DNA from 2 places in the Comamonas sp. NyZ500 genome. Region 2 is predicted to be linked to the other one. Evidence: predicted binding sites of a transcription regulator. Region 2 holds the regulator's gene; the other holds the start of a gene.
The links. Region 2 encodes FNR, which switches genes on or off when oxygen is low (the NO sensors DNR and NnrR bind a similar motif). Its sites were predicted from a motif close to TTGATNNNNATCAA; they were not measured.
Positions count from the first base shown of each region.

Region 1: a site for FNR is predicted at 4,877-4,890, ahead of JAO85_RS02510 (universal stress protein). Genes of this name have one in related genera too.

Region 1 covers NZ_JAEIJE010000001.1:560,951-576,689, forward strand. Annotated here, with positions in the region: gene JAO85_RS02485 (LysR family transcriptional regulator) at 4-915, shown strand; gene JAO85_RS02490 (IclR family transcriptional regulator C-terminal domain-containing protein) at 1,061-1,849, opposite strand; gene pobA (4-hydroxybenzoate 3-monooxygenase) at 2,030-3,205, shown strand; gene JAO85_RS02500 (2OG-Fe dioxygenase family protein) at 3,404-4,183, shown strand; gene JAO85_RS02505 (hypothetical protein) at 4,373-4,846, shown strand; gene JAO85_RS02510 (universal stress protein) at 5,004-5,441, shown strand; gene JAO85_RS02515 (bacteriohemerythrin) at 5,509-6,066, opposite strand; gene JAO85_RS02520 (tripartite tricarboxylate transporter substrate binding protein) at 6,152-7,135, opposite strand; gene JAO85_RS02525 (SDR family NAD(P)-dependent oxidoreductase) at 7,660-8,424, opposite strand; gene JAO85_RS02530 (ABC transporter ATP-binding protein) at 8,517-9,230, opposite strand; gene livG (high-affinity branched-chain amino acid ABC transporter ATP-binding protein LivG) at 9,230-9,997, opposite strand; gene JAO85_RS02540 (high-affinity branched-chain amino acid ABC transporter permease LivM) at 10,053-11,291, opposite strand; gene livH (high-affinity branched-chain amino acid ABC transporter permease LivH) at 11,291-12,214, opposite strand; gene JAO85_RS02550 (branched-chain amino acid ABC transporter substrate-binding protein) at 12,311-13,432, opposite strand; gene JAO85_RS02555 (RluA family pseudouridine synthase) at 13,784-14,446, opposite strand; gene JAO85_RS02560 (PAS domain-containing sensor histidine kinase) at 14,467-15,739, opposite strand, start outside.
Region 2 covers NZ_JAEIJE010000001.1:240,963-256,701, forward strand. Annotated here, with positions in the region: gene JAO85_RS01105 (malonyl-CoA decarboxylase) at 1-1,033, shown strand, start outside; gene JAO85_RS01110 (tripartite tricarboxylate transporter substrate binding protein) at 1,146-2,162, shown strand; gene JAO85_RS01115 (malonyl-CoA synthase) at 2,325-3,878, shown strand; gene JAO85_RS01120 (universal stress protein) at 4,198-4,641, opposite strand; gene JAO85_RS01125 (cation-translocating P-type ATPase) at 4,830-7,211, shown strand; gene ccoS (cbb3-type cytochrome oxidase assembly protein CcoS) at 7,211-7,348, shown strand; gene ccoN (cytochrome-c oxidase, cbb3-type subunit I) at 7,412-8,848, shown strand; gene ccoO (cytochrome-c oxidase, cbb3-type subunit II) at 8,868-9,500, shown strand; gene JAO85_RS01145 (CcoQ/FixQ family Cbb3-type cytochrome c oxidase assembly chaperone) at 9,518-9,655, shown strand; gene ccoP (cytochrome-c oxidase, cbb3-type subunit III) at 9,683-10,594, shown strand; gene ccoG (cytochrome c oxidase accessory protein CcoG) at 10,677-12,119, shown strand; gene JAO85_RS01160 (FixH family protein) at 12,246-12,551, shown strand; gene JAO85_RS01165 (hypothetical protein) at 12,810-13,073, shown strand; gene fnr (fumarate/nitrate reduction transcriptional regulator Fnr) at 13,137-13,859, opposite strand; gene hemN (oxygen-independent coproporphyrinogen III oxidase) at 14,128-15,510, shown strand; gene JAO85_RS01180 (sulfite exporter TauE/SafE family protein) at 15,514-15,739, shown strand, end outside.

The sequences.
Region 1 (15,739 bases), 320 kb from region 2:
AGCATGAATCTGCAGCAGATAGAGACCTTTGTTCGGGTGGCCGAAGTGGGGAGCTTCAGCAAGGCTGCGGTATTGCTGGACACCGCCCAGCCGGCGCTCAGCCGTCAGGTGCGGGCCCTTGAAACCGAGTTGCGCGAGACCTTGCTGATCCGCACCGGGCGCGGCGTGACGCTGACCGATGCGGGGCGCCGCCTGCTCGAGCATGGCCATGCCATCATGCAGCGCGTGGCCATGGCCAAGGAAGACCTGGGCAGTCAGCGCGACGAGCCCGTGGGGCGTATCACGGTCGGCTTGCCGCCGAGCCTGGCGCGGCGCCTGACCTTGCCCCTGATCGACGGCTTCAGCCGTGAGATGCCCAAGGCCAGGCTGGCGGTGGTCGAAGGTTTTTCGATGAATATCTCGGAGTGGCTGACCTCGGGGCGCATGGATCTGGGTCTGGTCTACACGCCGGAGCCACACCCGCAGATCGAGGTCTCGCCCGTGCTCGAAGAGCGCCTGTGCCTGATCGGCCCGGCCAGCACGCTGGCAGGGCGCACCAGCATTCCGTTCGAGCATCTGGCCGAGTTTCCGTTGATCATGCCCCAGCACGGGCAGATTTTCCGCAAGCTGATGGAGGCCCAGGCCACGTTGTCCCAGGTCAAGCTCAATGTGGTCTGGGAGGTTTCCAGCGTGCCCGCCATTCTGGATCTGGTGCGCGGCGGCTATGGCTATGCGGCGTTGACCGACAGCGCCATGCACAGTCATGCCACGGATGCATCGCTGGTGGAGGTGCCCATCAAGTCGCCGCATATCGTCAGCACCTTGTGCCTGGTGCAGCCCGCCAAAAAGAAGTCCACGCCGCTGATGCGCCGCACGGCCGAGCTGCTGCGCCGCCTCAGCATGCAGGTGTGCTCGGTGGAAAGCGGGCATATCTGAACGACTGGCCTGCTCCGGGGCATGGCCGCTGCTGGTTCATGCTCCTGTTAGGGGAGCTGGTTACGCTTGTTGGATAAGGATTTCAAACTTATTTGTACATGAAATCAATGAAGGGTAAGTGCAATAAGCTTTGATATTGATAGCGTCAAAGCTGGGGGCGCAAGGCTCTCGCGGCTTCCTGCAGCAGCGGCAGTATTTCCTGCTGCATGGTTTGCGGGCTCATGCGCTTGGCCGATGTCACCACATTCAGCGCTGCCACGGTGCGCCCGCGCATATTGCGTAGCGGCACGGCCACGGCCTGAATCGCCAGTTCATGCTCCTCAAGCGCCATGCAGTAGTCGAGGCGGCGCACCTCGTCGAGCAAGGTCTTCAGCGCCGCACCATCGGACACCGTGTGTGCCGTCAGCTTGGGCAGGTCATAGCTGGCCAGCCAGTCGTCGAGCTCCGAGCTTGAGAGCGAGGCCAGCAGCACCCGGCCCGTGGACGTGGCGTGCGCCGGCAGGCGCGTGCCCAGATGCAGTCCGTGGGCCATCAGGCGCTCGCCCTTCTCATGAACGGCGCTGCGCGCGACGATGACGACTTCGCGGCCCTCGCGCACCACGCAGGAGTAGGACAGTCCGGTCTGCGCTGCCAGTCTGTGCAGCACGGGTTGCACGATGCGCGGCAGCCGGGCCGAGGCCAGATAGCTGCCCGACAGGCGCAGCACCTTGGGAGCCAGCCAGAAATAGCTGCCGTCGGATTCCAGATAGCCGAGATAGGCCAGGGTGAGCAGATGGCGCCTGGCGGCAGCGCGCGTGATGCCTGCGCGCTCGGCCGCCATGGTGGCATTCAGGCGTTGGCGCTCGGTGTCGAAGCTTTCCAGTACGGCCAGACCCTTGGCCAGGCCGGCAATGAAGTCTGCCGGGGCGATGGAGGGTGAGCCATGGTCATTCATGGAGGCTTCCGCAGTTCTTGTTTTGCGCGATCATCGTTCTCATTGTGCGATTATCGCGCAAACAACGATTCTCTCCTTTGTCTTGATGCAGCACAAAACTTAGTCTTGCTGCACAGCGCAACCGGCGTCGTCACGCTCGCCGGTTGAGAGGTTTTTGAGCCATAACAAGGAGTCATATTCATGCGTACACAAGTCGCCATCATCGGTGCCGGTCCCTCGGGTCTGCTGCTGGGGCAGCTGCTCTACAAGGCGGGCATCGACAACATCATCATCGAGCAGCGCAGCGCCGACTATGTGCTGGGCCGCATCCGCGCCGGCGTGCTGGAGCAGGTGACGGTGGATCTGCTCAAGCAGGCGGGTGCCGACAAGCGCATGAATGAGGAAGGTCTGCCTCATGACGGCATCGAGCTGCTGTTCAAGGGCAAGCGCCACCGCATCAATCTGCATGACCTGACCGGTGGCAAGCGCGTGATGGTCTACGGCCAGACCGAGGTGACCCGCGATCTGATGGAAGTGCGCGCCCAGGAGGGCCTGACCACGGTCTACGAAGCCAGCCATGTGCAGCCCGTGGACTTCGAGAGCGACAAGCCCAAGGTGCGTTACGAAAAAGACGGCCAGGTGCACGAGATCGAGTGCGACTTCATCGCTGGCTGCGACGGCTTTCACGGCATCTGCCGCGCCAGCGCTCCTCAGGACAAGATCAAGACCTTCGAGAAGGTCTACCCCTTCGGCTGGCTGGGCCTGCTCTCGGATACGCCGCCCGTGTCGCACGAGCTGATCTATGCCAACACCGAGCGCGGCTTTGCCCTGTGCAGCCAGCGCAGCGCCACGCGCAGCCGCTACTATCTGCAGGTGCCGCTGACCGACAAGGTCGAGGACTGGAGCGACGAAGCGTTCTGGGAAGAGCTCAAGAAGCGCCTGGACCCCGAAGCCCGCGCCAATCTGGTGACCGGCCCATCGCTGGAAAAAAGCATTGCGCCGCTGCGCAGCTTTGTGACCGAGCCCATGCGCTTCGGCCGCATGTTCCTGGCCGGCGACGCCGCGCACATCGTGCCCCCCACCGGCGCCAAGGGCCTGAACCTGGCAGCTTCCGACGTGGGTTATCTGTCGCAAGCCTTTGTCGAGTACTACAAGGAGCAGTCCGAGGCTGGCATCGACCGTTACTCCGAGCAGTGCCTGCGCCGTGTCTGGAAGGCCGAGCGCTTCTCCTGGTGGATGACTTCCATGCTGCACAACTTCCCCGGCGAGGGCGAGTTCAACACCAAGGTACAGGAAGCCGAGCTGGACTACATCGTCCACTCCGAAGCCGGCTCGACCTCGCTGGCCGAGAACTATGTGGGTCTGCCTCTGGTTTAAGCCCGAGACCGCCTTGCCTTCGTCACCGTGGTGATGAAGGCCCGGTGCCCGATCACGGCGCCTCGCGTTCTGCCTGCATTGCTGTGTGCGATGCAGGCATTTTTTTCATCCATGCAATTTGGTTGATGCTGCCTTGCGTAAATTTTGATGCCGGGGCACAAGCCAGCGGGGCCTGCGAGGAGTAAGCTTGCCGACCTTATGGCGCACATCATGTTTTCCCCTCCCTATATTGCCGCTGCCGAGGCAGCCCAGTCCTTGCGCACGCGCGGCTATGCCGTGCTGCAGCCCGAGGACTTCGCCCAGTGGATGGGCCTGAGTGTGGCCGATCTGCACGCCATGGATGCGGACTGGCAGTGTCTGCCGCCCGATGCCTTCCTCAAGGATGGAGGCCGCTATCGCCGCCGCCGCCATTCCTGCTTTGTCAGCGAAGGCGATCAGGTGCAGCAGGTGCCCCACCGCGCCCACTGGCAGCCCGTGGAATACAACGCTCTGCATGGCGGCATGCAGCGTATGTTCGAGCCCATGCTGGACAGCACGACGACGAGTGCGGCATGGCTGGAGATGATCAATGCCTTGGGGCAGCTGGCGGATCAGGTGTTCTGCACTGACGAGCTGCATGAGCGCTGGTTTGTCGAGGCGCACCAGTTCCGCATCGACACCACGGACGGCATCGGCCGTCCCACGCCCGAAGGCGCTCACCGCGACGGCGTCGATCTGGTCGCCGTGCTGCTGGTGGGACGCAAGGGCGTCAAAGGGGGCGAGACCCGCGTGTTCGAAGCGACCGGCCCCAATGGCCAGCGCTTTACCTTGACCGAGCCCTGGTCCGTGATGCTGCTCGACGACGCACGCATGATTCATGAGACCACGCCGATTCAACCTGCCGAGCCCGGTGGCGTGCGCGACACGCTGGTGCTGACCTATCGTCGTGGCAACTTCCAGGGCGCCGAGCTCCAGGAGCAGCAGGGTCAGGCTGCTTGATTGATGCGGACGACTTTGTTCGGAAAATTTGAGCAAAACTGTAACGTGCTCAATACGTCAAAGTGACGTCATCAACACTGCATGATGCAGGCTTGTCGCGGCGAAGCTTTCGCCTCTTCGAGTCTTCCCTGCATCCAACAAGCCAGATCAGCTGGCCAACACCACGCCTTGCAGAGCGTGGTTTTTTATATGAATCGCTTTTACGCCCTTAGTATTCCAGTGCTGACCGCTCTTGTCACAGTAGCGGCCTGCAAGCCTTCGCAAGACCGTCCGGCGCAGGCGGCCTACACCAAGGAGCCCACGATCTACTTTCGCAACGGCCTTGAGATTACCCTCGGCGATGCCTCGGTACCGATTCACGGCGTGGAGGAATGCCCTTATGGTCTGGCCGCGCCGGCCGGAGCCGTGGTCGAGCTCAATGATGCCAAGTGCATTCGACTCTCGGACGATACCGAGCGGATCGTCGTGATGCTGGACATGCCTGGCGGCATCGTCCGGGAAGAATGGACCGTGCGCCGCGATGCGCCCAGCAAGCCCCATGAGCCAGCCTTCAAGAATGTATCCCTGCTGCGCCCAGACGGCACTCGCATCACGATCACCGACAAGTCCGACACTCTGCTGGACAAATGCTACGAATACCAGACGGCCCATGTCTGTATCTGAGCCTGACCTCAGTCAGCGTGAACTTCAGGGTTGATTCATGTCAACACGCTGAGGCATGATGAAGGCAGACTCAACGCTATTTCAAGAGCGGCATCTGCCCCGGGCCTCTGGCTTGAGGTCCTTGTCGCCTGCAACCTGAAAGGAGAAACATATGTCCATGTTCAATCACATTCTGGTTCCGGTCGACGGCTCCAAGCCCTCCATGCTGGCGGCGCACAAGGCCGCAGAGCTTTCCAAGGTCTTCGGCAGCGCCGTGACGGCGGTGTATGTGGTCGATCCCTATCCTTTCACCGGCGTGGGCGCCGACTTTGCCTACGGCCAGTCACAGTATCTGAGCGCGGCCACCGCCGAAGCCAACACCGCCCTGGATGCGGTCAAGGCCATCATGGATGAGGCGGGCGTGCCCGTGAAGACGCTGGTGGGCGAGGGCCATGCGGTGCATGAAGGCATTGTGCGCACCATGGAAAGCGTGGGAGCCGATCTCGTCGTCATGGGCTCGCAGGGGCGACGCGGTCTTGAGAAGCTGATGCTGGGCAGCGTCACGCAGCGCGTGCTGGGCGCCGTGCGTGTGCCGGTGCTGGTCGTGCGCGAGTGAGCGTCAGGCGGCTGCCCCATGAAGCAACGGCTCCTCTGGGAGCCGTTTTTCTTGTGAGCAAGGGTGCTCAGCGATTGAGCAGCCGGGCCAGCCAGCCTTTTTTCTTGCGCTGCAATTCCAGCTCCTGCAGCACTTCCGCTTTGAGTCGTTCTTTTTCTGCCGTGTGTCCGCTCTCTTTGGACATCATGCGCAGATAGACCTTGGCTGAGTCCACATAGCCATGGTCTTCGTTGCGGATGTGGTTGAACAGCCAGCGCGAGAGCATGCCATGCAGTTCGGCGGCCACATCCTCGCCCGCATCGAAGCGGGTCTGCATCTCGATCACGCGGCGCGTGAACAGCTCGTGCACTTTTTTGTGCGGCCCTGCGAACATATAGCCGGCGCTCTCGATCAGGCTTTCCTCGAAGACGAAGTGCGAGACGGTGTAGTCGATCATCTCGCCGATGACATCGCCCAGCCCTTCGCGATCTGGCGAGCTGCGCAACTCATAAAGCCGGTTGATGTAATCGACGATGCGGCGGTGCTGCCGGTCGATCTCCGCAATCCCGGTGTCCAGTTCGGGGACCCAGACCAGCAATGCCATGATGTTCTCCAGAAATTCAAGGGTTTCCGGAGAAGTATTCACGAGCCTGTCATATGCCGCATTGATGCAGATCAGGCCTATCCGCGCCAGGCAGGGCGGCGCGAATCCTGCGCGCCGCGTCGGGATGTCACTCGATCTTGGCGCCCGAGGATTCGACGACCTGCTTGGATTGCTTGAAGTCGGCCTGGAACATCTTGTCGAAGTTGGTCACGCTCATGGACTGGGGCTCGGCGCCCTGGGTCAGAATGGCCTCGCGCACCTCGGGCATGGCCAGCAGCTTGTTCACTTCGACATTGACCTTGGTCACGATGGCTGCGGGTGTGCCCTTGGGCATGAACAGGCCGTACCAGGTGCTCACATCAAAGCCCTTGAGACCGGACTCGGCCAGTGTCGGGGTGTCTGGCAGCGAGGACGAGCGCTTTGCCGAGGTCACGGCGATGGCGCGCAGCTTGCCGGCCTTGATCTGGGCTATGGCCGAGGGTACGGAGGACACCAGCAGATCCACATTGCCGGCCAGTGCATCCATCATCGCGGGGTTGGAGCCCTTGTAGGGCACGTGAGTCAGATGAATGTCCGAGGCCTTTTCCAGCATCACGCCGGCCAGGTGGATGCTGGTGCCGTTGCCGGGCGAGCCGTAGGTGATCTTGGACGGGTTCTTCTTGGCTGCAGCCACCACGTCGGCCAGCGTCTTGTATGGCGAGTTGGCGGCCGTGGCGATCACGATGGGGGTGTAGGCCACATGAGCCACGGGGGTCAGATCCTTGCTGGGGTTCCAGGGCAGGTTCTTGTAGAGGTAGGGGCCAAGGACCACGTTGTCCTTCTGGCCCATCACCATGTCATAGCCCGTGGGCGCTGCCTTGACGGCTTCGGTGATGCCGATGGTGCCGCCTGCACCCGCACGGTTGTCGGGCACCACGGTCCATTTGCTGACTTCGGTGAGCTTGCTGGCAATCACGCGCGAGAGGATGTCGGTGCCGCCGCCAGGTGGGAACGGCACGATCATGCGCACGGGCTTGTTGGGGTAGTCGGCTGCGGGGTCTTGTGCAGCGGCTGAAAAGCTCAGGCCCGCGCTTGCGATCACGGCTGTGCTGATGAGAATTTGGCGAATCATGAAAAAGAAGCTCCAGAGACGAACGGGGGAGCGCTGGCCCGCAAACAAGGGCGGCGCAGTCGCGGCTGGTGCCTGAGCCTTGAGCTCGGCAGCCAGAGTCACGGAAGGTGGGCTTTTCGATGATCGGGGACGGTGGTTCCGCCATCAATGGGTATTTGTCTTTACCGGGGAGCGCGAGCCATGCCGTACGGACATGATCGCCATCCGCACGCGCTGCACGACAGGGTTGCTGCCGTTGCTAGCACGGAGGCAGCGTACCGATCGGGTGTCGCTGTCTTTGTGGCCCACGGGTGCGGATTGTGGTTCTGCGCACAGCCACGGAGGCTGCTGCAGACCAGTGGAAACATTCTGCCACGCATGAAAGACTTGCCAGGGCTTGGTTCGAGAATAGGCTGCGCCTGTTTCCAGATTTTTTGCTCGGGTCCGGTAGTTCACGGCAACAAGAGCTGCAGGTGCCTTTGGTCATCGGTTTGGATAAGGCGGCTGCAGCCATGTTTTGGAGTCCAGCCGTTCTGAGTGCTATCTCAAGCCTGGCGTACGTCGGCAACCACCTGGTCGCCGAAGTCCGGTCGTGCCAGCCAGGCCAGCACGCGGGCTGCGGCGTCATCGGCCGAGGTCAGCTGCCCGTTGCTGTGCAGACCAGCAAAACGCCCCACGTCAGGGAAGTCGGTTGAAGCTGCGCTGCGCAGTTGTACCTGCATATCGGTGTCGATGACGCCTGGCGCCAGAGACACAATGCGTGCGCCGTTGGGCTTGGCAGCCTCTTCCAGCGCCACGCAACTGCTGAACTGGTCCATGCCGGCCTTGGCCGTGCAATAGCTGGCTTGCGAGGCCATCGCGCGGCGGCCCAGGCCCGAGGAGATATTGAGCACCTTGCGGGGAATCCTCCAGCTCTCGGTTGCACCGAGAAAGGCTCCGGTCAGGGCCATGGGAGCCTCAAGACCCACGCGCAGGGCATTGATCATGTCGGCTGAAGGCACCTGGGACAGCGGCGCAATCTGCGGGATGACGCCCGCATTGTTGATCAGGGTGATGCTGGCCCATTCAAGCGGATCTATCGTGCCTAGCCAGGTCGCCAGGCGCTGCGCAGCAGCAGCGCTTTGTGCCAGGTCCTGCTCCCATTGCAATAGCTGTGCAGGCTTGCTGGCGCTGGAGGCTAGGGCGGCGCTGGTCTTGCGGGCAATGCTCAGCAACTGATGGCCTTGCTGCAGCAGTTGCTGTCCCATGGACAGGCCCATGCCGCGAGAGCCACCGGTCAGAATCGTTAAGTGCTTTGTCATGCGAAGCATCTTACGGTTGATTGAAGACCGAAAAGAGCAAGCCCCGCAAGACTTGCGTCCGGCGGGGCCTGGCGATGACCTCAGATGAGCTCAGCGAGCTGTCAATGACCCAGATAGGCCTTGCGCACCTCGTCATTGCTCAGCAGGTTGACACCGCTGTCCTCCAGCACCACCTTGCCGGTTTCCAGCACATAGCCTCGGTCGGCAATCTGCAGGGCGCGGTTGGCATTCTGCTCGACCAGGAACACCGTCACACCCGCTGCGCGGATGGTCTGAATGATCTCGAAGATCTGCGCAATGATGAGCGGCGCCAGGCCCAGTGTGGGTTCGTCCAGCAGCAGCAGGCGCGGCTTGCTCATCAGTGCGCGGCCTATGGCCAGCATCTGCTGCTCGCCGCCCGACATGGTGCCCGAGCGTTGCGCTGCGCGCTCCTTCAAACGAGGAAAGAGCTTGAACACATGCTCGACGCCGTCGGCGATCTCGGCCTTGCTCAGGAAAAAGCCGCCCATCTGCAGGTTCTCGGTCACCGTCAGGTCCTTGAAGACACGACGGCCTTCGGGCGAGATGGCAATGCCGCGGCGCATGATGTGATGGGTGGACATCTGGGTGATGTCCTCGCCCTCGAACAGAATGCGCCCGCCGCTGGCACGAGGGTTGCCGCAGACCGTCATCAGAAGCGATGTCTTGCCAGCACCATTGCTGCCGATGAGGGTGACGATCTCGCCCTGATCGACATGCAGGCTGACATGATTGACCGCGCAGATCGCGCCGTAATGGGTGGAGACCTGCTCCAGTTGCAACATATGCTGGCTCATCAGGCCTCTCCCAGATAGGCCTTGATGACCCGTTCATCATTGCGAATCGCCTCGGGCAGGCCCATGGCGATGGGCTTGCCGTATTCCATGACCAGAATGCGCTCGGACACTCCCATGACCAGACCCATATCGTGCTCGATCAGCAGCACGGCCACGCCGTACTGTTTGCGCAGATCGTCGATCAGATGCTGCAGGTCTTTCTTCTCCTGCGGGTTCAGGCCGGCGGCGGGCTCGTCCAGCATCAGCACGCGAGGCTTGGTGATCATGCAGCGCGCAATCTCCAGCCGGCGCTGGTGACCGTAGGCCAGATTGCCGGCCTCGCGGTTGGCAAACTGGCGCAGGCCCATCACGTCCAGCCATTGGAGCGCGTTGTCGATCTTTTCCTGTTCGGCACGGCGATAGCCTGGCGTGTTGAACAGGCCGCCGAGCAGCGTGGCGCGCGACTGGCGGTGCTGTGCGACCAGCAGGTTTTCCAGCGCCGTCATGCTCTTGAACAGGCGCACGTTCTGGAATGTGCGCACCACACCGTGGTTGGCGACCTGGTGGCTGCTGTGGCCTGCAATGCTCTGGCCGTCCAGAACGACCGAGCCGCCCGAGGGCTGGTAGAAACCGCTGATGCAGTTGAATACCGTGGTCTTGCCCGCGCCGTTGGGGCCGATGATGGCAAACACTTCCTGAGGGCGTACGTTAAAGCCCACGTTGTCCACGGCCAGCAGGCCGCCGAAGCGCATGCACAGGTCTTTGACTTCCAGCAAATACTCGCTCATGCGTTTGCCCTGCCTGTGGTTGTAGTTATTGAAATAATAGCGTTCAGGTGCAGCTTCATGACTTCACCTCCACTTGGTGTCGCTTCATGGGCAGCAGGCCCTGAGGGCGCCAGACCATCATCAAAATCATGACCAGACCGAAGATCAGCATGCGGTATTCGGAGAATTCGCGTGCCAGCTCGGGCAGCACGGTCAGGATGATGGCAGCCACGATCACGCCCAGCTGAGAGCCCATGCCGCCCAGCACCACAATGGCCAGAATCAGGGCCGACTCGATGAAGGTGAAGGACTCGGGATTGACGATGCCCTGGCGAGCGGCGAAGAAGGCGCCGCCAAAACCCGCGAACATGGCGCCCAGCGTGAAGGCCGAGAGCTTGATCTTCATGGGGTTGAGGCCCAGCGAACGGCAGGCGATTTCATCCTCGCGCAGCGCTTCCCAGGCGCGGCCTATGGGCATGCGGATCAGTCGGTTGCTGATGAACAGCGTCACCATGGCCAGCAGCAAGGCCATCAGGTAGACGAAGATCACCATGTGCATGGAGTTGAACTCCATACCGAAGAACTGATGAAATGTCGTGCCGTCCTCGGTCAGGGGCGAGCGGGTCATGGGCAGGCCCAGCACCGTAGGCTTGGGAATGCTGGAGATGCCGTCGGGACCGCCCGTGAAGCTGGTCAGATTGGTCAGCAGCAGGCGGATGATCTCACCGAAACCCAGCGTCACGATGGCCAGATAGTCACCGCGCAGGCGCAGCACGGGAAAGCCCAGCACGAAGCCGAACAGAGCCGAGGCTGCGCCAGCCAGCGGCAGCGCTTCCCAGAACGTCCAGCCAGCCCAGTGGAACAGCAGCGCATAGGTGTAGGCACCCACGGCATAGAAGCCCACAAAGCCCAGGTCCAGCAGGCCGGCAAAGCCGACCACCACATTCAGACCCAGGCCCAGCATGACGTAAATCATGGCCAGAGTCGCGATGTCGACGGCATTGCGGCCCGCGAAGAATGGCCAGGAGGCGGCCATCATCAGCACCACAAAGATGACGACGTTGCGCGTGCCCGACTTCATCTGCGGGACAGCCGGCAGATTGACCTTGGGCAGCTTGCCAGCGAGCAGGGGCTTGAGCATCTGCACGACGAAGATGGCAAGGCAGGCCCAGCCGGTCATGCTCCAGTCGGGGGTGATGATGGTGCGCACGCCGGCGCGCTCCAGGTGCAGGCTGAAGATGGGCGTGACGACGATGGCCGTCATCACGGTGGCGATCAGCGCATCGCGCAAAGCGGCGGAAAAGCTGTACTTCATCAGACTTTCTCCACTTCAGGTTTGCCCAGCAGGCCCGAGGGGCGGAACATCAATATGGTCACCAGCAGGCCGAAAGCCACGATGTCCTTGTATTCCGACGAGATGTAGGCGGCTGCAAAGGTCTCGGCTACGCCCAGAATCACACCGCCCAGCATGGCGCCGGGGATGGAGCCTATGCCGCCCAGCACGGCGGCCGTGAAGGCCTTGATGCCGGCGAGGAAGCCGATGAAGGGGTTGAGCTTGCCCACAGCCAGCGCAATCAGCACGCCGCCCACGGCGGCCAGCACGGCGCCCAGCACAAAGGTGAAGGAGATGACCTTGTTGGTATCTATGCCCAGCAGATTGGCCATATGCATATCCTGAGCGCAGGCGCGCGAGGCACGGCCCATGCGCGAATGCTTGATGTACATGGTCAGTGCAATCATCAGCACCACGGTCACCGCGATGATGAGCACGCGGGTATAGGGGATGAAGACCTCGAAATTGCCCATGTGGAAATTGATGGCTCCCGGCAGCAGCGAAGGCACGGCCATATCGCGCGCGCCCTGGCCCAGAGCCACCCAGTTCTGCAGGAATATGGACATGCCGATGGCCGAGATCAGCGCGACCAGACGCGGGCTCTGGCGCACGGGCTTGTAGGCCACCTGTTCGACAACCAGGCCATAGACGCCGGTTACGAATACGGCCACCACCAGCATCAGGCCGATGATGGCCCATATGGGCAGACCGCTTTGCGTGCCAATCGCCGAAAGCGTCACGAGGCCTATATAGGCCCCGATCATGTAGATGTCACCGTGTGCGAAATTGATCATGCCGATGATGCCGTAGACCATGGTGTAGCCAATGGCGATCAGGGCGTAAATGGCTCCGAGTGAGAGCCCGTTGAATAGCTGTTGTATCAGCTGGGGGAGAAAGTCTGACATGTAACGCCACCCTTGAAACAGGAAAAGGCCCGAGGGCCAGATAACAAACATCCGGAGGCATGGCCCCTGCCATTGCCTCCGGAGAGAGTGGTGGAATTACTTGGCGAGCGATTTGCTGCCGTCCTTGTGCCACTGGAAGACCTGGAAATCGAAGGAGTTCAGGTCACCCTGCTTGTTCCAGGACACAGGGCCCAGCACGGTGTCCACGCCCGTGGTCTTGTGCATCCAGTCGGCCACCTTGGCGGGGCTGTCGCCAGCGGCCTTGATGGCGGCCAGCAGAGACTGGGTGGCGGCAAACGAGGTCAGCTGGAAGGCGCCCGAAGCATTGCGCTTCTTGTCCTGGAAGGCCTTGACCACGGCGGCGTTCTTGGGATTGGCGGCAAAGTCGGCGGGCAGGGTTACCAGCATGCCTTCGACGGCAGGGCCGGCAATGGCGTTGACTTCGGGGTTGCCCACGCCTTCAGGACCCATCATCTTGACTTTCAGACCTTGCTCGGCAGCCTGACGCAGCAGCAGACCCATTTCGGGGTGGTAGCCGCCGTAATAGACAAAGTCCACGCCTGCGCCCTTGAGCTTGGTGATGACGGCGGAGTAGTCGCTGTCGCCTGCGTTGATGCCCTCAAACAGTGCCACGTCGATCTTGGCCTTCTTCAGGTCGTCACGCACGGAAGAGGCAATGCCCTGGCCGTAGGACTGCTTGTCGTGCAGCACGGCAACCTTTTTGGGCTTGAGCTTCTCGGCAATGAACTTGGCGGCTGCCGGGCCCTGCTGGTCGTCACGGCCAATGGTGCGGAAGATGAAGTGGTAGTTCTTGCCGTCGGTCAGAGCGGGCGAGGTGGCAGAAGGAGTGACGACCACCACGCCTTCGTTGTTGTAGATGGGCGCTGCGGCAATCGAGGCACCCGAGCAGACGGGGCCGACCACATAGCCGATCTTGCTGTTGACCACGCGGTTGGCAGCGACGGGGCCTTGCTTGGGTTCGCAGGCATCGTCCACGGGTACCAGCTCGATCTTCTTGCCATTGACGCCGCCAGCGGCATTGGCCATTTCAACGGCGGTGGTGGCACCTTCCTTGACCATGTCGCCGTACTGGGTCAGCGCACCAGTGGTGGGAATGACCAGGGCGATCTTGATTTGGGCATGCGCGGTGGAGACCAGGGCGGCACCAGCCAGGCCCAGGGCGGCAACAACGGTTTGCATGCGGAACGGAATGCTCATGAGGACTTCCTTAATCTCGAGAGATGTTCGAAAAGCGCGATTGCTGCCATAGCAGTTCGCGCAAAGAAGCTCAGGTTAATCGAGTGGTCAACGAAGGCAACAGGGTATGCAGGGGCTGGTGCAGGCTTTCGGTTTTTGCTATGTCGTGCATAGCAGCTAGTACGCAAGGGCTATGGCGCAGCCTGCATTTGTGATGTATATGCGCAGTCCATGCCTGAACTGTGCGGCAAGTGTCTGCATCAGCGGTCTTTTTGCGCAGATTCCTGTCCTGCCTCAGCACTGTACTGAAGGGTTTTCTGTTGCGGCGTGGCAACTTTGAGAGCTTGACGGTTGCTGCCGATTTGAGGGGGATTAAAAAAGTGGATCACTTTTTAGCTGCAGCAGTCCGCCGGTGACCGGGTGCACCAGCTCCAGTGCTGCCGCATGCAGCAACAGGCGTGGGCTGGCGCAGGCCACGGCTTCGCTGGCATATAGCGCATCGCCCAGCATGGGGTGGCCTATGGCCGCCATATGCAGGCGCAATTGATGGGTGCGGCCCGTCAGCGGGCTCAGCAAAACCCGGGTGCGGGGTATTCCTGGTTGGACGGTGTGCTCGATCACCTGCCACAGCGTCTGGCTGCTTTTGCCGGTTTCGTGGTCGATGACTCGCAGAGGGCGGCGTTCCCAGTCGGCCGCGATCGGCAGATCGATCAGCTGCCAGCCCTTGGCATCTGCGGTTTCCGGACCCGCCTGCAGATCACCGGCCACCACGGCGATATAGCGTTTGTCGACCTGGCGTTCGGCAAAGGCCTGGCTGAGCTGCCGCTGTACGCCCGGATTGCGCGCCATGATGACCAGGCCCGAGGTGGCCTGATCGAGGCGGTGCACCACCAGCGCATCGCCGAAATGCTGCAGGGCGCGCTGGCTCAGGCAATCTTGCTTGTCCGGGCCGCGACCGGGCACGCACAGCAGGCCCGAGGGCTTGTCGAGCACCAGCAGGTGCTCGTCTTCATACACACAGTTCAACGCACTCATTCAAACAGCTATCGATTGTTTCAGGGGTTGAGCAGTTCATGCACCGTGGCGCAGAATTCCTGCACATCGTTGGGCTTGTGGATCAAGGCTCTGGCTCCGGCTGCAATCGCAGCCTGCTCGATTTCGGCCGTCACATAGCCGGAGGCCAGTGCAACCGGCAGTTGAGGGTTGATCTGCAGAGCCTGTCTGAGCAGGTCCAGTCCGCTGAAACCGGGCATGTTGTAGTCGGTGACTATGAGGTCAAAGCGCTGTGGCTCCTCAAGCAGGGCGGCCATGGCCTCATGGGGATCGGTAAAGCCCGAGACTTCATAGCCGCGACGGCGCAGCAGGCGCTGAAACAGAAAGACCAGAGCCTGATCGTCGTCCACATACATGACATGGCTGGCGCGCGTGGCCAGGACAGGTTCGGGCAGCGGGGCTTCGGGCTTGTCCATGCGCATGGGCGGCAGCGTAGAGTGGCTGGAAGTCGGGTCGCTGAGAGGAAAGTACAGCGTGAAGCAGCTGCCCTGGCCCAGTTCGCTGTGCACATCGACAGCGCCGCCATGGGTGCGCATCACGCCATGTACGACCGAGAGGCCCAGGCCTGTTCCCTGGCCGACCGGTTTGGTGGTGAAAAAAGGCTCGAAGATGCGTCGCTGAGTCGCGACGTCCATGCCTGGGCCAGAGTCCTGCACCATAAAGACCAGGTATTCGGCCACGGCCAGACCCAGGCGTTCGCATTGGTAGCTGTCGGGAGCAATGCGCATGGCACGCATCTGGATGATGCCGCGCTGACTGCCAATGGCCTGCATGGCGTTGTTGCAGAGATTGAACAGCGCCTGTTCCACCTGAGTGGGGTCGGCCAGCAGCGGCGGCAGATCGTTGGACTCCTGCACCTGCAGCTCTATGGAGGGAGGCAGAGTCACGCGCAGCAGGCGAGCCGTGTCGGACATGACTTCCTGCACCTGAACCGGACGGCGTTCGGGCAGGTCATTGCGGCTGAAGGTCAGAATCTGGCGCACCAGATCGCGGGCGCGGCGACCGGCTTTTTCGATCTCGCGTAGGCTTTCCATGGCAGCCGGGTTGCCGCAGCTATCGGCCTTGGCCAGCTCCACATTACCCAGGATTGCGCCCACGATGTTGTTGAAGTCGTGGGCAATCCCGCCGGCCATGGTGCCTACGGCCTGCATCTTGTGGGATTCGCGCAGCTGGGTTTCCAGCGCATTGCGCTGGGCTTCGGCGCGATTGCGGCTGGTCAGGTCGCGCGCAAAGATGGTGGTGGTGTCGCCGCTGCTGTGGTGTTCGAAGGAGACG
Region 2 (15,739 bases):
GAGCCTGCGCCGCGCCCTGGTTTCATCGCGCACGCGGCTGCTGCAGCGTTTTGCCCAGCCCAAGGGCGGCATGGGCTTTCTGGTCGACATGCGCGCCGAGTTGCTGGCCTTGCCCAAGGCGGAGCAGCACTATGTGGCGCTGGACGCCGAGCTGGAGCATCTGTTTTCCAGCTGGTTCGATGTGGCCTTGCTGGAGCTCAGAAGCCTGAACTGGGATTCGCCCGCATCGCTGCTCGAAAAGCTGATCAAGTACGAGGCTGTGCACGATATCCGCAGCTGGGCCGATCTGAAGAATCGCCTCGACAGCGACCGCCGCTGCTATGGGTTCTTTCACCCGCGCATGCCCAATGTGCCGCTGATCTTTGTGGAGGTGGCACTGCTGGACAAGATGGCAGGCAGCATGGCTCCGTTGCTGGACGAGGCCGCAGCGGCTGCCGATCTGGCCAAGGCCAACACCGCCATCTTCTATTCCATCAGCAACACCCAGACCGGACTCAAGGGCGTGAGCTTCGGCGATTCGCTCATCAAGCATGTGGTGGAGACGCTCACCCAGGAGTTTCCCAAGCTCAAGCAGTTCGCCACGCTGTCGCCGATTCCGGGACTGCGCAGCTGGCTGAGCAAGAACGGCGATGCGGCGCTGGCGGAGCTCGACGACAAGCAAAAGGCAGCCCTGGAGAAGGTCGCCGGCGGAGTGAGTGCCGCGCAATTGCTGGCCGCGCTGGACGATCCGGGCTCGCTGCCGGAGAAATCGGTGGTGCGTCAGGCCGCCATGTTTTGCGCCGCGCGCTATCTGGGTCGGGAAACTGCCAAGGGGCGTCCGCTGGATGCCGTGGCACGCTTTCACCTTGGCAACGGTGCGCGCGTGGAGCGCCTGAACTGGGCGGCAGACCTGTCGTCCAAGGGGCTCAAGCAATCCATGGGGCTGATGGTCAACTATCTGTATGACCTCAAGCGCCTGGACAAGCACCGCAGCCTGTTGGCGCAGAGCAAGATTCCCGTTTCCTCGGAGATCGAATCGCTGTGCAAGGGTTGAGTGCATCGCGACTCGCGCTGCGCCCGGCCTGAGCCGGCTTTTGCTGCTGCGTCTTCCAACCACAAGTCTGGCTGCGGCGATGCTGCTGACCAGGCGCGCAGAGGAGACATAGATGCAGGATTCTTGGGAAAAGAGCGTGGGTTTGCAGCGGCGCACGCTGCTGGGGGCGACGGGGGCGCTGCTGGCGGCTGGAGCATCGGGCTGGACGGGCATGGCCCAGGCATCGGAATGGCCGAGCAGGCCTGTCAATCTGATCGTGCCTTTTCCTGCCGGCGGCGGCACCGACACCTTTGCCAGGCCGTTCTCTGCCCAGTTCGCCAAGACCTCGGGCAAGACCTTGGTGATAGACAACCGCGGTGGCGCGGGCGGTACGCTGGGCGCCAGCATTGCGGCCAAGGCCGTACCCGACGGCTACAACTTCTTCATGGGCGGCACTCACCATGTGATTGCGCCATCGGTCTACCCCAAGCTCGAATACGATCTGGAGCGCGACTTCATCCCGCTGGCGCTGCTGGCCAGCGTGCCGCAAGTCGTGGTGGTCAATCCCAAGAAGGTGACGCATGCCAGCTTGCAGGCTCTTGTACAGGACCTGCGTGCCAACCCCGGCAAGTACAACTATGCCTCGGCAGGGCCGGGCTCCTCGCACCATCTGGCGGGCGAGCTGTTCAAGCTGCAGACCAAGACCCAGATCACCCATATTCCCTACAAGGGTGCGGGCCCTGCGCTGCAGGACCTGATCGCCGGCAATGTGGACATGCTGTTCGATGGCCTGGGCTCATCGGCCCAGCATATCAAGGGCGGCCGCATCAAGGCCTTGATGGTGGCGGGCGCCAAGCGCAATCCCGCCTTCCCCGATGTGCCCAGCGCGGCCGAGTGCGGCCTGCCGGACTTCACCGTCACCACCTGGTATGGACTATGGGCGCCCAAGGGCACGCCTGCCGCCGTGCAGCAGCAGATGCTGGACGAGGTGCGCAAGATCGGAGCCGCCGAGGACATCAAGGCTGCCTGGGCCAAGAACGGCGCCGATTACGGCCAGCTGAGCCAGCCGCAGTTTGCCGCCATGGTGCAAAGCGAGATCCAGCGCTGGGCCCATGTGGTCAAGGCGGCGAATGTGAAGATTGACTCCTGAGCCGGCTGGCTGCCTTGCGGGGCGCCCTTTGCCGGCGCCCCATTTTGAAGAAGTGATTTTTTCAGTGCCTGGCGCCACCGGCCAGGCCAGGGCCGGGCCTATGATGGCCGTGGACCTTTTGCTTTCACCGTTTCCGAGTTCGACAGCATCACGATGACCGACATGCCTCAAGCCAATCTTTTCAGCGCGCTGCGCGCTGCGTTTCCTGCGGATCTGACGAAAATCGCCGTGGAGGCCATCGAGCCCGATGGCTCCAGCCTCTACTACACCTGGGCCGATCTGGAGCAGGGCAGTGCACGCATGGCCAATCTGCTGGCCTCGCTGGATCTGCCCGAGGGCAGCCGCATTGCGGTGCAGGTGGAAAAGTCGGTCGAAGCCATGATGTTCTACCTGGCCACGCTGCGCAGCGGCCATGTGTTCCTGCCGCTGAACACCGCCTACCAGAGCGCCGAGATGGAGTACTTCATCACCAATGCCGAGCCGGCCGTGGTGGTGTGCGCCCCCGGCTGTTTTGGCTGGGTGTCCAAGATTGCCTTCAACCACGGCGTGGGCCATGTCTACACCCTGGGAACCGATCGCACGGGCAGCTTGCTGGAGCGTGCGGCCCACCACAGCGACGAGCATCAGGTCGTGCCACGTCGCGCCGACGATCTGGCGGCGATTCTCTACACCAGCGGCACCACGGGGCGCAGCAAGGGCGCCATGCTCAGCCACGGCAATCTGCTGAGCAATGCGGCCATGCTCAAGGTGTACTGGGGCTGGCAGGAAGGCGATGTGCTGATTCACGCGCTGCCCATCTTCCATGTGCATGGCCTGTTTGTCGCCATTCACGGGGCGCTGCTCAACGGCAGTCCCATGATCTGGTTTGCCCGCTTCGAGCCCGAGGCCGTCATGGCGCGCTTCAAGGATGCGACCGTCTTCATGGGGGTACCAACCCTTTATGTGCGCATGCTGGCCAATGCCAGGCTGGACCGCGACATGGCCGCGCACATGCGCCTCTTCATCTCGGGCTCGGCACCCATGCTGATCGAGACCTTCCGTGCCTGGAAGACGCGTACCGGTCACACCATCCTGGAGCGCTATGGCATGAGCGAGACCATCATGCTGACCTCCAACCCTTATCAGGCCGATGCGCGCTACGGCAACGAGGCCGAGCGCCGCGGCGCAACCGTGGGCTTTCCGCTGCCGGGCGTGGGTGTGCGCATTCATGGCGATGACGGCAAAGCCCTGCCCGCAGGCGAGATCGGCAATATCGAGGTGCAGGGTCCCAATGTCTTCAAGGGCTACTGGCGCATGCCCGAGAAGACGGCAGAGGAGTTCACGGCCGACGGCTGGTTCAGGACCGGCGATGTGGGCATGCAGGACGAGCGCGGCTATTTCAGCATCGTGGGGCGTAGCAAGGACTTGATCATCTCGGGCGGCTACAACGTCTATCCGGCCGAGGTGGAGGGCTTCATCAACGATTTGCCTGGCGTGGACGAAAGTGCCCTGGTGGGCGTGCCTCACCCGGACTTTGGCGAGGTCGGCGTTGCCGTCATCGTGCCGCGCAAGGGCGCGCAGCTCGATGGGCTGAAGATTCTGGAGTCGCTCAAGGCCAGGCTGGCCAATTTCAAGGTGCCCAAGCGCTGCTATGTGGTGGACAGCCTGCCGCGCAACACCATGGGCAAGGTCCAGAAGAAGCTGCTGCGCGACCAGTATCAGCAGGAGTTCTCCTGAAGCCGGTCGAAGCGGACGCCAGGCGTTGGTTTTTGGCTGCAGTATTGGTTGCGTTTCAGGCGCTTGTCTTTTGACTTGACTCCTGAAAAGTGAGCTGTTCACGCAGCTTGCAAGGCAGATTCAGCATTGAATCGATCTAAAAATAAAGCAGCTTGTACGCAAGCTGCTTTTAATTTGTGAGTGGCAAACGGCGGCCCCTGAGCGGCCTGTGTCACTGGATATCAGGGGCAAGTCCAGCAAGGGGCGCCCGGCGAGGGCCGTCCCCAGTACAGATGCCGTCCCCTCAAGGGAAGCCGCTAAGCGGCTCAGGGGGATCCGATCAGCGCAGCACCAGCACCGGCACCGGTGAGTGCGTCAGCACATGCTGGGTTTCGCTGCCCAGCAGCAGGCGCTGCAGACCCTTGCGACCGTGCGAAGCCATGACGATCAGGTCGCAATCATGCTTTTTGGCCATCTCCACAATCGACTCGGCCACCAGGTCTGAGTGGGCGATTTCGGTGGTGACATTGACCTTGCGCTCATGGCCAAAGGCTTTGACGCCGTTCAGCAGGGTCTGGGCCTGATTGGTCCATTGCTCCTCAATGCGCTTGGCTTCCTTGATGTCCAGCAAGTCGCTGCCTTCCAGATAGCTGCGCGGATAGTGCGAGACAACCTTGAGCGCAATCACGCTGGCGCCGCACAAAGCGGCCAGATCCAGGCCTGCATGCACAGCCTTGTCTGAGAGTTCGGTGCCGTCGGTAGCAATCAAAATGCGGTTGTACATAGCTTTCTCCTTAGGTTGCATGCGTTGTAAATACAAGCATATGTCGATTGGGCAGTTAACGGTTGATTAATGTCAAGGTGGGTATCATCTGGCGTCGTTACGCTTGAAACATGTCCCAACACACTACTGTCCAGCCTTCCGCGGCAGAGCATGCTGTTGCTGACACCGGTTTCCTGAACTTGTCCCAGATGCACAGTCATCTGCTGGACGATCCGCAAGAATGGAGCTCGTTTGGTCGCCCCGCCGGCCAGAGCTCCAAGGCCCCAATCTCCGAGAACGCAACCGAGTCCCCGGTGTGGGATTCCTTTGTGGTTCTGGAGGGCATGCACTGTGCTGCATGTGCGCTGACCATCGAGGAGGCGCTTCGGGCTGTCCCCGGAGTGCAGGCAGCCGAAGTCAGTGCCGCAACGCGCCGAGCCCGTGTCGAGTGGCGTCCTGCCCAGGTGCTTCCATCGCAATGGATGGAGGCCGTGTCGCGTGCCGGCTATCGCGCCCTGCCCGCGCGCGACGCGTTTGCGCGCGAGCTGCGCCAGGCCGAAACGCGCCGTGCCCTGTGGCGCTGGCTGGTGGCCGGCCTGTGCATGATGCAGGTGATGATGTATGCATGGCCAGCCTACACGGCGCGGCCCGGCGACCTGTCGCTGGAGATGGAGACCTTGCTGCGCTGGGCATCCTGGGTGATTTCTCTGCCCGTGGTGCTGTTTTGTTGCGGCCCGTTCTTCAAGAGCGCGCTCAAGGACATCACCCAGCGCCGCGTGAGCATGGACCTGCCCGTGGCCCTGGGCATGTTGATCACCTTTGTCATCAGCACGCTGGGCACTTTTGATCCCTCCGGTCCTTTCGGTCAGGAAGTCTTCTTCGACTCGCTGACCATGTTTGTCTTCTTCCTGCTCACGGGGCGCTGGCTGGAGCTGCGCCTGCGCGACCGCACGGCCGGTGCATTGGAAGCAGTGATGAACCGGCTGCCGGATTCGGTGCTGCGTGAGCAGCCGGACTCGGGAGAGTTCGAGCGTGTGGCCACGCGCCGTCTGCGTGTGGGTGATGTGGTGCGTGTGCTCACGGGCGAGGCTTTCCCCGCAGACGGCCGGATTCTGCGCGGCACCACCCATGCCGATGAGGCGCTTCTGACTGGCGAGTCCACGCCTGTTTTGCGCGCACAAGGCGATGCAGTCACCGCCGGCAGCTACAACCTGGACAGTGTTGTCGAGGTGAGAGTGGACAGCGTGGGTGAGGGCACCCGCTTTGCGCAGATCGTGAATCTGATGGAAAGCGCTTCGCTGCAAAAGCCAACACTGGCCCAGTTGGCCGACAAGGTGGCCCGGCCTTTTCTCGTCGTGGTGCTGCTGGCGGCGCTGGCTGCCGCCATCTGGTGGTGGCCCGCCGACCCGGGCAAGGCCATGATGGTGGCCGTGGCCGTGCTCATCGTCACCTGTCCCTGTGCGCTTTCGCTGGCCACGCCCGTGGCCATGCTGACGGCGGCCGGCACCCTGGCGCGCAGCGGCGTGCTGGTGCGCAATCTGCAGGGGCTGGAGGCGCTGGCCGCCGTGGATACGCTGGTGTTCGACAAGACCGGAACGCTGACGCGCGACGGCCTGGTGCTGCGCGCGCTGACACCTGCTGAAGGTCAGAACACTGATGAGCTGCTGGCGCTGGCCGCCTTGCTGGCGCGCCAGTCCATGCATCCTGCTTCCAAGGCACTGGCGCAGGCGGCCGAGGTGGCCGAATTGCCTGCCAGTGCATGGCTGCTGGATTCCGTCCAGGAAATCGCTGGCAGCGGCCTCGATGTCTGGGTGCAGGCGCGCAGCAATACCGCCTTGCGCCGCCATCTTCGTCTGGGCTCGGCCGCGCATTGCGGCGTACCCGAGTTGGCACCGCATGAGCCAGGGCAGAGCGTGGTGCTGGCCGAGGAATCGCAAGGTGGCTGGCTGCCCCTGGCGCAGTTCCATTTGAGCGAGGACGTGCGCCCCGAAGCGGCCCAGGTCATTGCCGACCTCAGGCAGCAAGGCGTGACGGTGCAACTGCTCTCGGGTGACCGCTCTGCAGCGGTGCAAACCGTGGCCGCCAAGCTGGGCATAGAGCAGGCGCAGGGCGACTGCAAACCGCAGGACAAGCTGGCCGCCATGCAGGCGGCACAGGCTGCAGGGCATAAGGTTGCCATGGTGGGCGACGGCCTGAATGACGGCCCAGTTTTAGCCGGAGCGCATGTCTCTTTTGCTTTTGGTAAAGCAGTGCCGCTGGCACAATCGCGAGCAGACTTCGTGGTACTGGGAGACAGCCTGGAGTTAGTGTTGCAAAGCCTGTTGCTGGCCCGACGGACCCTGTCCGTGGTGCGCCAGAACCTGGGCTGGGCAGCAGCCTATAACGCGATCTCTATTCCTCTGGCCCTCGTGGGCTGGATGCCTGCCTGGCTGGCAGGGCTCGGCATGGCGCTGAGCTCCTTGCTGGTCGTCGCCAACGCAGCCCGTCTTGCACGTGCGTTGCCGCTGCAGGCAGCCGATAGCAACGCGTCCGCCCCCGCGCACCTTGCGCCGCGGGGCACCGTCATGCCACTGACTCAAGGAGGCCATTGATGGACATTTTGTATGTATTGATTCCGCTGTCGGTTGTTCTGGTCATGGCCATTGTGGCTGCCCTGTGGTGGGCCGTGTACCGGGGCCAGTTCGAGAGCGTGGAACAAGAAGGCGAGCGCATTCTTCGCGACGATTGATGTGGCTCAACGAGTCCGACCAGAAACCAATGAACACTTTGCAAGATATCTAAGAGGTGCCCGATGGAAGCAACAAATAACAATGCTGTCTATTACGACGACACCGTCGTAAGACAGTTCTCTATCATGGCCGTGGTATGGGGGGTGGTAGGTATGGCGGTGGGCGTGTTTATCGCGTCCCAGCTGGCCTGGCCGGAACTCAACTTCGGCATTCCATGGCTGAGCTACGGACGTCTGCGTCCGCTGCATACCAATGCCGTGATCTTCGCTTTTGGTGGCTCGGCGCTGTTCGCGACCAGCTACTACGTGGTGCAACGCACCTGCCAGACCAAGCTGTTCATGCCCAAGCTGGCCAGCCTGACTTTCTGGGCCTGGCAACTGGTTATCGTCGGCGCTGCCATCAGCCTGCCTCTGGGTTACACCCAGGGCAAGGAATACGCCGAGCTGGAATGGCCTCTGGACTTGCTGATTGCGGTGACCTGGGTGTCCTATGCCATCGTGTTCTTCGGCACTATCGGTATCCGCAAGGTCAAGCACATCTATGTGGCCAACTGGTTCTTCGGTGCTTTCATTCTGGCCGTGGCCCTGCTGCACATCGTCAACAATATTTCCATCCCCGCCGGCTGGATGAAGAGCTACTCGGCTTACGCCGGCGTGCAGGACGCGATGGTTCAGTGGTGGTACGGGCACAACGCCGTGGGCTTCTTCCTGACCGCCGGCTTCCTGGGCATGATGTATTACTTCATCCCCAAGCAGGCGGGCCGTCCCGTGTATTCGTATCGCCTGTCGATCGTGCACTTCTGGGCGCTGATCTTCACGTACATGTGGGCGGGTCCTCACCACCTGCACTACACCGCTTTGCCTGACTGGACCCAGTCCGTGGGCATGGTGTTCTCGCTGATCCTGCTGGCTCCCAGCTGGGGCGGCATGATCAACGGCATCATGACGCTGTCGGGTGCCTGGCACAAGCTGCGCGACGATCCCATCCTGCGTTTCCTGATCGTGTCCCTGTCGTTCTACGGCATGTCCACCTTCGAAGGCCCGATGATGGCCATCAAGACCGTGAACGCGCTGAGCCACTACACCGATTGGACCGTGGGCCACGTGCACTCCGGCGCTCTGGGCTGGGTAGGTCTGATCACCATGGGCTCTCTGTACTACCTGATCCCCCGTCTGTTCGGCCGCGAGAAGATGCACTCCGTGCCCGCGATCGAGCTGCACTTCTGGATGGCGACCATCGGCATCGTGCTGTACATCGCCGCAATGTGGATTGCCGGTGTGATGCAGGGCCTGATGTGGCGCGCTGTCAACCCCGACGGCACGCTGACCTACACCTTCGTGGAAAGCGTGAAGGCGACCTATCCCTTCTATGTGATTCGCGTGACTGGCGGTCTGCTGTATCTGGGCGGCATGCTGGTGATGGCATGGAACACCTGGAAGACCGCAATGGCCGGCCGTTCCGTCAAGGTGGCAGTGCCTGCCGTGGTGGCTCACGCCTGAGCATTGAGGAGCAAAAGCAATGTCTGATCAAAATAACGCAGCTCCCAAGAGCTTTTCGCACGAGAAGATCGAGACCAGCAACTTTTTGCTGATCGCGCTGACGCTGTTCGTGCTGACCATTGGCGGCCTGGTGGAAATCGTGCCGCTGTTCTTCCAGAAGTCCACGACCGAAGCCGTGGCGGGTCTCAAGCCCTACACGCCGTTGCAGCTGATGGGGCGCGACGTCTATCTGCGCGAGGGTTGCTACAACTGCCACTCGCAGATGATCCGTCCCTTCCGCGCCGAGACCATGCGCTACGGTCACTACTCGGTGGCTGGCGAGTTCGTCTACGACCACCCCTTCCAGTGGGGCTCCAAGCGTACCGGCCCCGACCTGCATCGCGTGGGCGGCAAGTACAGCGACGAATGGCATCGCATCCACCTGAACAACCCGCGTGACGTGGTGCCCGAGTCCAACATGCCTGCTTACCCCTGGCTGGAAGCCAACAAGGTGGATGACACGGCCGTGGCAACGCGCATGAGCGCGCTGCGCAAGGTGGGCGTGCCGTACACCGATGCGGAAATCGCCGGTGCTCAGGCCGAGGTCAAGGACAAGACAGAGATGGAGGCAGTGATTGCCTATCTGCAGGTCCTTGGTCGCGCCGTCAAGTAAGAGAGAAAGGGCTGGAAATGGATATCACCACCATGCGTATCGTGGCCACGCTGGCATCGCTGGCGTGTTTCGTGGGCATCTGGTGGTGGGCGTATGCCCGCCGCAACCAGGCCCGTTTTGACGAGGCAGCTCAGGTTCCATTCCTGGAAGACTGAGTCTGATCACCACAACGAGAACATCCCATGAGCGATTTCATTAACAATTTCTGGTCGGTGTATGTCGCGGCGATTACGCTGATCGGCATCTTTGGCTGCTTGCTGCTGCTGATTCTGGTGGCCCGCAAGAAGGTCGTTCCCTCGGGCGACAACACCACAGGCCATGTCTGGGACGAAGACCTGCGTGAACTCAACAACCCCATGCCCAAGTGGTGGATGGGTCTGTTCGTGATCACCGTGGTTTTCAGCCTGGGCTATCTTGTGGTCTACCCAGGTCTGGGCGGCTTCGGCGGCAAGCTGGACTGGAGCCAGACCGGCGCCTACGACAAGGAAATGGCCAAGGCCAAGGCGGACCTGGAGCCTCTGTATGCCAAGTTCACCAGCATGCCCACCGAAGAAATGGCCAAGGACCCTCAGGCCATGGCCATTGGCGAGCGTCTGTTCATGAACAACTGTGCGCAATGCCACGGCTCTGACGCTCGCGGCAGCAAGTCCTTCCCGAATCTGGCGGACGGCGACTGGTTGCATGGCGGATCTCCCGAGAAGATCAGGGAGACCATCACCAACGGCCGTATCGGCATGATGCCGCCCATGGCGGCAGCCGTGGGCTCGGCGGAGGATGTGCGCAATGTGGCGCACTATGTGCTGAGCCTGTCGGGCAGCCCTCACGATGCCGTCAAGGCTTCGCAGGGCAAGTCCAAATTCGTGGCCTGTGCGGCTTGTCACGGCATGGACGGCAAGGGCAACCCCGCGCTGGGAGCTCCTAACCTGACCGATGACATCTGGCTGCATGGCTGGGGTGAGGCGGCAATCGTCAACATCGTCAACAACGGCAAGCACAATGAGATGCCTGCCCAGAAAGAGAAGTTGACGGAGGCGCAAATTGCCGTGCTGGCTTCCTATGTCTGGAGTCTTTCGAATACGCAAAACCAGAAGTAATGCGTTTTTAAAAGGCGGTGCCCTGGCACCGCCTTTTTCGCGTTTCAATTTTCAGTAATTACAAAAATATTAAGGAACTGCGATGCCGTGCGATCAGGGGAAGCCCCGAAAAGTCATACCGATCACGCCTGAGCCTCATGAGGGCGGGCCTGAGTTGGTGCCTATGTTCGCTTCCGAGCAAAAAGTGTACTCACGCTCTATTAGCGGCGTGTTCTCACGGTGGCGCTGGGCCATGGTGTTTCTGACCCAGATCGTCTTCTACGGCCTGCCCTGGCTGCAGTGGGGCGAGCGCCAGATGGTGCTGTTCGATTTGGGGGCCCGGCGCTTCTATCTGTTCGGACTGGTGCTGTACCCGCAGGACTTCATCTATCTGACGGGGCTGCTGATCATCAGCGCACTGGGGCTGTTCCTGTTTACCGCCGTAGCCGGGCGTCTGTGGTGTGGCTTCTCCTGTCCGCAGACGGTCTACACCGAGATCTTCATGTGGATCGAAAGCAAGGTCGAAGGCGATCGCAGTGCCCGCATGCGTATCGACAAGAGCGGCTGGACTTTGGAGAAGATCTGGAAAAAATCGCTCAAGCAGTTTCTCTGGATCGCTCTGTCTCTTTGGACAGGTTTCACCTTTGTCGGCTACTTCGTGCCCATCCGTGAGTTGGGTGTGGAGTTGATGGCCTTCCAGGGCAGTTGGCAGATTTTCTGGGTGGCGTTCTACGGCTTCGCCACCTACGGCAACGCCGGCTATATGCGCGAGCAGGTCTGCAAGTACATGTGTCCCTATGCACGCTTTCAGAGTGCCATGTTCGACAAGGACACCATGATCGTCAGCTACGACGCCGAACGTGGTGAAGCTCGCGGCCCGCGCAAGAAAGACGTCGACTACAAGGCACAGGGCCTGGGGGACTGCATAGATTGCAAGCTTTGCGTTCAGGTCTGCCCCGTGGGCATCGATATCCGCAAAGGGTTGCAGTACGAATGCATCGGCTGCGGTCTGTGCATCGATGCCTGCAACTCCGTGATGGACAAGATGGAGTATCCGCGTGGCCTGATCCGATTGACCACTCAGAATGCCGTGGCCAAGGCCTGGAAGCAGGTGCAGGTGATTCGCCGCATTTTCCGCCCGCGTGTGCTGATCTACTCGGCCGTGCTGGTGGCCCTCAGCGCCGCCATGATCGCCAGTCTGGTGCTGCGCGAGCCGCTCAAGGTCGATGTGATTCGCGACCGTGCTGCGCTTTCGCGCATCGTGGCGGGTGGCAAGCTGGAGAACGTCTACCGTCTGCAGATCATGAACGCCACCGAGTCCGAGCAGCGCTACCGTATCAGCGCCGTGGGCCTGGAGAATCTGGAAGTCGCATCCGAGCAGGAAGTGAGCGTTGGCCCTGCAGAGACGCGCGGCATTGCGGTGCGGCTGCAGATTCCGTATGGCTCAGCAACTCCAGGCTCGCACCCCGTACACTTCAATGTGGATGCAGTGACTGCCGGAGCAGGGCGTATTTCCGAGAAGACGGTGTTCCTGGTGCCGCGTTAATGCCAGGTCTTGACGGTCTTCGTGAGCCATCACGGAGGCCGGACAAGGGCACCGCCAATCGGCAACAATTTATGCCACCCTGCCGTGTGTGCCTGGGTGGTCAGAATTTTGGAAAGAGGTTTCATCATGTCGGCAGCACAAGCCAAGGTCTCGCAAACGGCCAAGATCATCCACCCCGAGGACGGCAAGCCCTGGTGGAAGTTTGCCCATGTCTGGCTCATCATCGCCGGCCCGGTGATCGTGGTGATTGCCGGCTTTGTCACCGCATACATCGCACTGAGCAGGCCCGATCCCGTGATTGACCCTGACTACTACCGCCATGGCATGGAAATCAACCAGCGCCTGAGCGAAAGTGAAAAAAGCCTGGCCCCAGCAGTCACCGGCCGCAATCATGCGGCCACGCCAGCCAAGGACCATCCGCTGGATCGCTGAGCGCTCCGGCGCTTGCTCCGCCAAGGTCGCTTTTGCGGCCTTTTTTGTTGCCCGATATCAAAATCAGAGCGTGTTGCGTATGCTCCGCCTAACGTTGATATAGAAGTAAATGGTTTTTTGATATCCAGATGGCGCAGGATGCTACTGAAAAGAGAGTGGTTCAGGGTTTCCCGCCACGGTGCATGCCCGCAGTCCTGCATGAACGGTCACCACTGTTGTGCAAAATATGACCAAGCCCACAGCCCAAGGAGAATCAGGATGGATGCTCGACGCTGGATGTGGATTGTCTGGCCGGCCTTTCTGGCGGCGGCAATCATGGAGATGGTGGTTTTCGCTTTTGTGGACCCGCTGGATGTGCACTGGCTGGGCTCCCCCCTGGACTGGTCGCGCCAGGCCATCTATACGGTCGCTTTTTTTGCCTTCTGGGTCGTGACCCTGATCGGAGGTGCGATGACGGTGATGCTGGGTCGCTCCGTCAGCGATCTCAATGGCGGCATCGTTTCCGAGCCTCTGCCCGATTAATTCGCGCAGACAAAAAAGCCCGCTGTCCGCGGGCTTTGTCTTGAGAGTGTCTGTCGACTCGGTTCAGTTCTGGCATTGCTGGCTGTTGACGATTCGTTTGAGCGCCTCGGTATCCAGGATGCGCAGGTGGCGCTGCTTGACTTCCACAATGCCTTCCTCTGCAAATTTGGAGAAAGTGCGGCTCACGGTCTCGAGCTTGAGGCCCAGGTAACTGCCGATTTCTTCGCGCGTCATGCGCAGCACCAGTTCCGACTTGGAAAAGCCGCGTGCCGACAGGCGCTGGACCAGGTTCAACACAAAGGCCGCCAGGCGCTCTTCGGCACGCATGCTGCCCAGCAGCAGCATCACGCCATGCTCGCGCACGATTTCGCGGCTCATGACCTTGTGCACATGGTTCTGCAGGGCAGTGACCTCGCGCGAGAGCTGCTCCAGTTTGTCAAACGGCATGACGCAAACCTCGGCGTCTTCCAGGGCCACGGCATCACAAGTGTGGTGGTCGTTGACGATGCCGTCCAGACCAATGATTTCGCCAGCCATCTGAAAGCCTGTGACCTGATCGCGTCCGTCTTCGGTGGCCACGCTGGTCTTGAAGAAGCCGGTTCGAATGGCATACAGAGAGGTGAACTCTTCGCCATTGCGAAACAGCAGCCCGCCGCGCTTGACCTTGCGGCGCGTGGCCACAATCTCGTCAATGCGCTCCATTTGTTCATCGTCCAGGCCCATGGGCATGCACAGTTCACGCAGATTGCAGTTGGAGCAGGATGCTTTGATGGTCTGAAGATTCATGGGCTTTTTGCAACGGCGCAGACAGACACGGAGTGGAGAGTCGCGCTGGTCATTGACCTCGTGGTTGAAGATGAGATGGATCAAATTGTCGCAGCACTTGCCTTGAGGTCTCTTGATTTTCATCAAGGACAGGGTGATTGCCTTGGGGCACATTGCCTGTATTCGTTCAAAAACATGCGCTTTTGCCTATTTTGGGCATGATTTTCAGGATCTGATTTCCATTGAAATCTGCTCTATACAGAGTGTGGGCGCACCCTAACTCCCAGTTATGACCGCAGTCACGCCTGAGTTGCTGAGCCGCTTTGATATCCCCGGCCCACGCTACACATCGTTCCCAACAGCCGACCGTTTTGTTGAGGCTTTTGGTGCAGACGACTACATACTGGCACTCAAGCAGCGCAAGACGCATTCTGGCTCGCGCGCTTTGCCCCTGTCCGTTTATGTGCATGTGCCGTTCTGTGAGTCGCTTTGCTATTACTGCGCCTGCAACAAGATCGTGACCAAGCATCATGAGAAGGCTGCCGAGTATCTGGACTACTTGAGCCGCGAGCTGGCCATGCATACCGAGCATTGCGGCAAAGGCCAGCTCGTAAGCCAGCTGCATCTGGGCGGAGGCACACCGACCTTTTTCAGCGATGCCGAGTTGCAGCAGCTGATGGTCTTGATGCGTGAACATTTCAAGCTGGATCCCGCGGGCGAGTACTCCATCGAGGTCGATCCGCGCACCGTCAGCAACGAGCGGCTGAGAGCTCTCAAGGACATGGGGTTCAATCGCCTGAGCTTTGGCGTGCAGGACTTTGATCCCGCGGTGCAGAAAGCGGTGCACCGCGAGCAGCCCGCCGAGCAAGTATTTGCGCTGGTGGCCGAGGCGCGCCGCCTGGGCTTTGTCTCCATCAATGTGGACCTGATCTACGGGCTGCCCAGGCAGACGCCCGAGTCTTTCGCGCGCACGCTGGCACAGGTCAATGAGCTGCGCCCCGATCGCATTGCACTGTATGCCTATGCGCATCTGCCCGAGCGCTTCAAGCCGCAAAGGCGCATCGAATCGGCAGACCTGCCCATGGGACAGGACAAGCTGAACATGCTCTCCGGCGCAATTGATGCATTCATGGATGGCGGCTATGTCTATGTAGGCATGGACCACTTTGCGCTGCCTGACGACTCTTTGGCCATTGCCAAGCGCCAGGGGCGCCTGCATCGCAACTTTCAGGGCTACAGCACCCAGCCTGATTGCGACCTGATTGCACTGGGCGTATCGGCTATCGGCAAGGTGGGCGCGACCTACAGCCAGAACGTCAAGACTCTTGAAGAGTATTACGATGCCGTCGATGGCGGCATGCTGCCCGTGCAGCGCGGACTGGCGCTTTCACGTGACGATCTGGTGCGCAGAGCCGTCATCATGTCCATCATGTGCCAGGGTTCCGTCCTGTATGAGCCCATGGAGCAGGCCTGGCTTATCAATTTCCGCGAGTACTTCGCTGCGGAGCTGGATGCGCTGGCAGAGATGCAGCGCAACGGCTTGGTCGAGCTGTCCGCCGAGGGCTTCAAGGTCACTGGCCTGGGCTGGTTTTTTGTGCGCGGAGTAGCCATGCTGTTTGACCGATATTTGCAGGCCGACCGGAACCGCGCCCGCTTTTCGCGCATCATCTAGCGCATGTTGTTTTCGCTGGTCTGGACTGCTTTGATCATGGGGCTCGTGGGTGGGCCCCATTGTCTTGTGATGTGCGCTGCCCCCTGCAGCGTGGTCACAGCAGCGAAGCCTGTCGGCGGCGGGCAGCCAGTTGTCGTGCTCGGCCTGCAAAAACGCCAATGGCTGCGTACCAGCCTGTTTCATCTGGGGCGCATCGCTGCCTATGCCCTGCTGGGCGGGATCGCGGCCG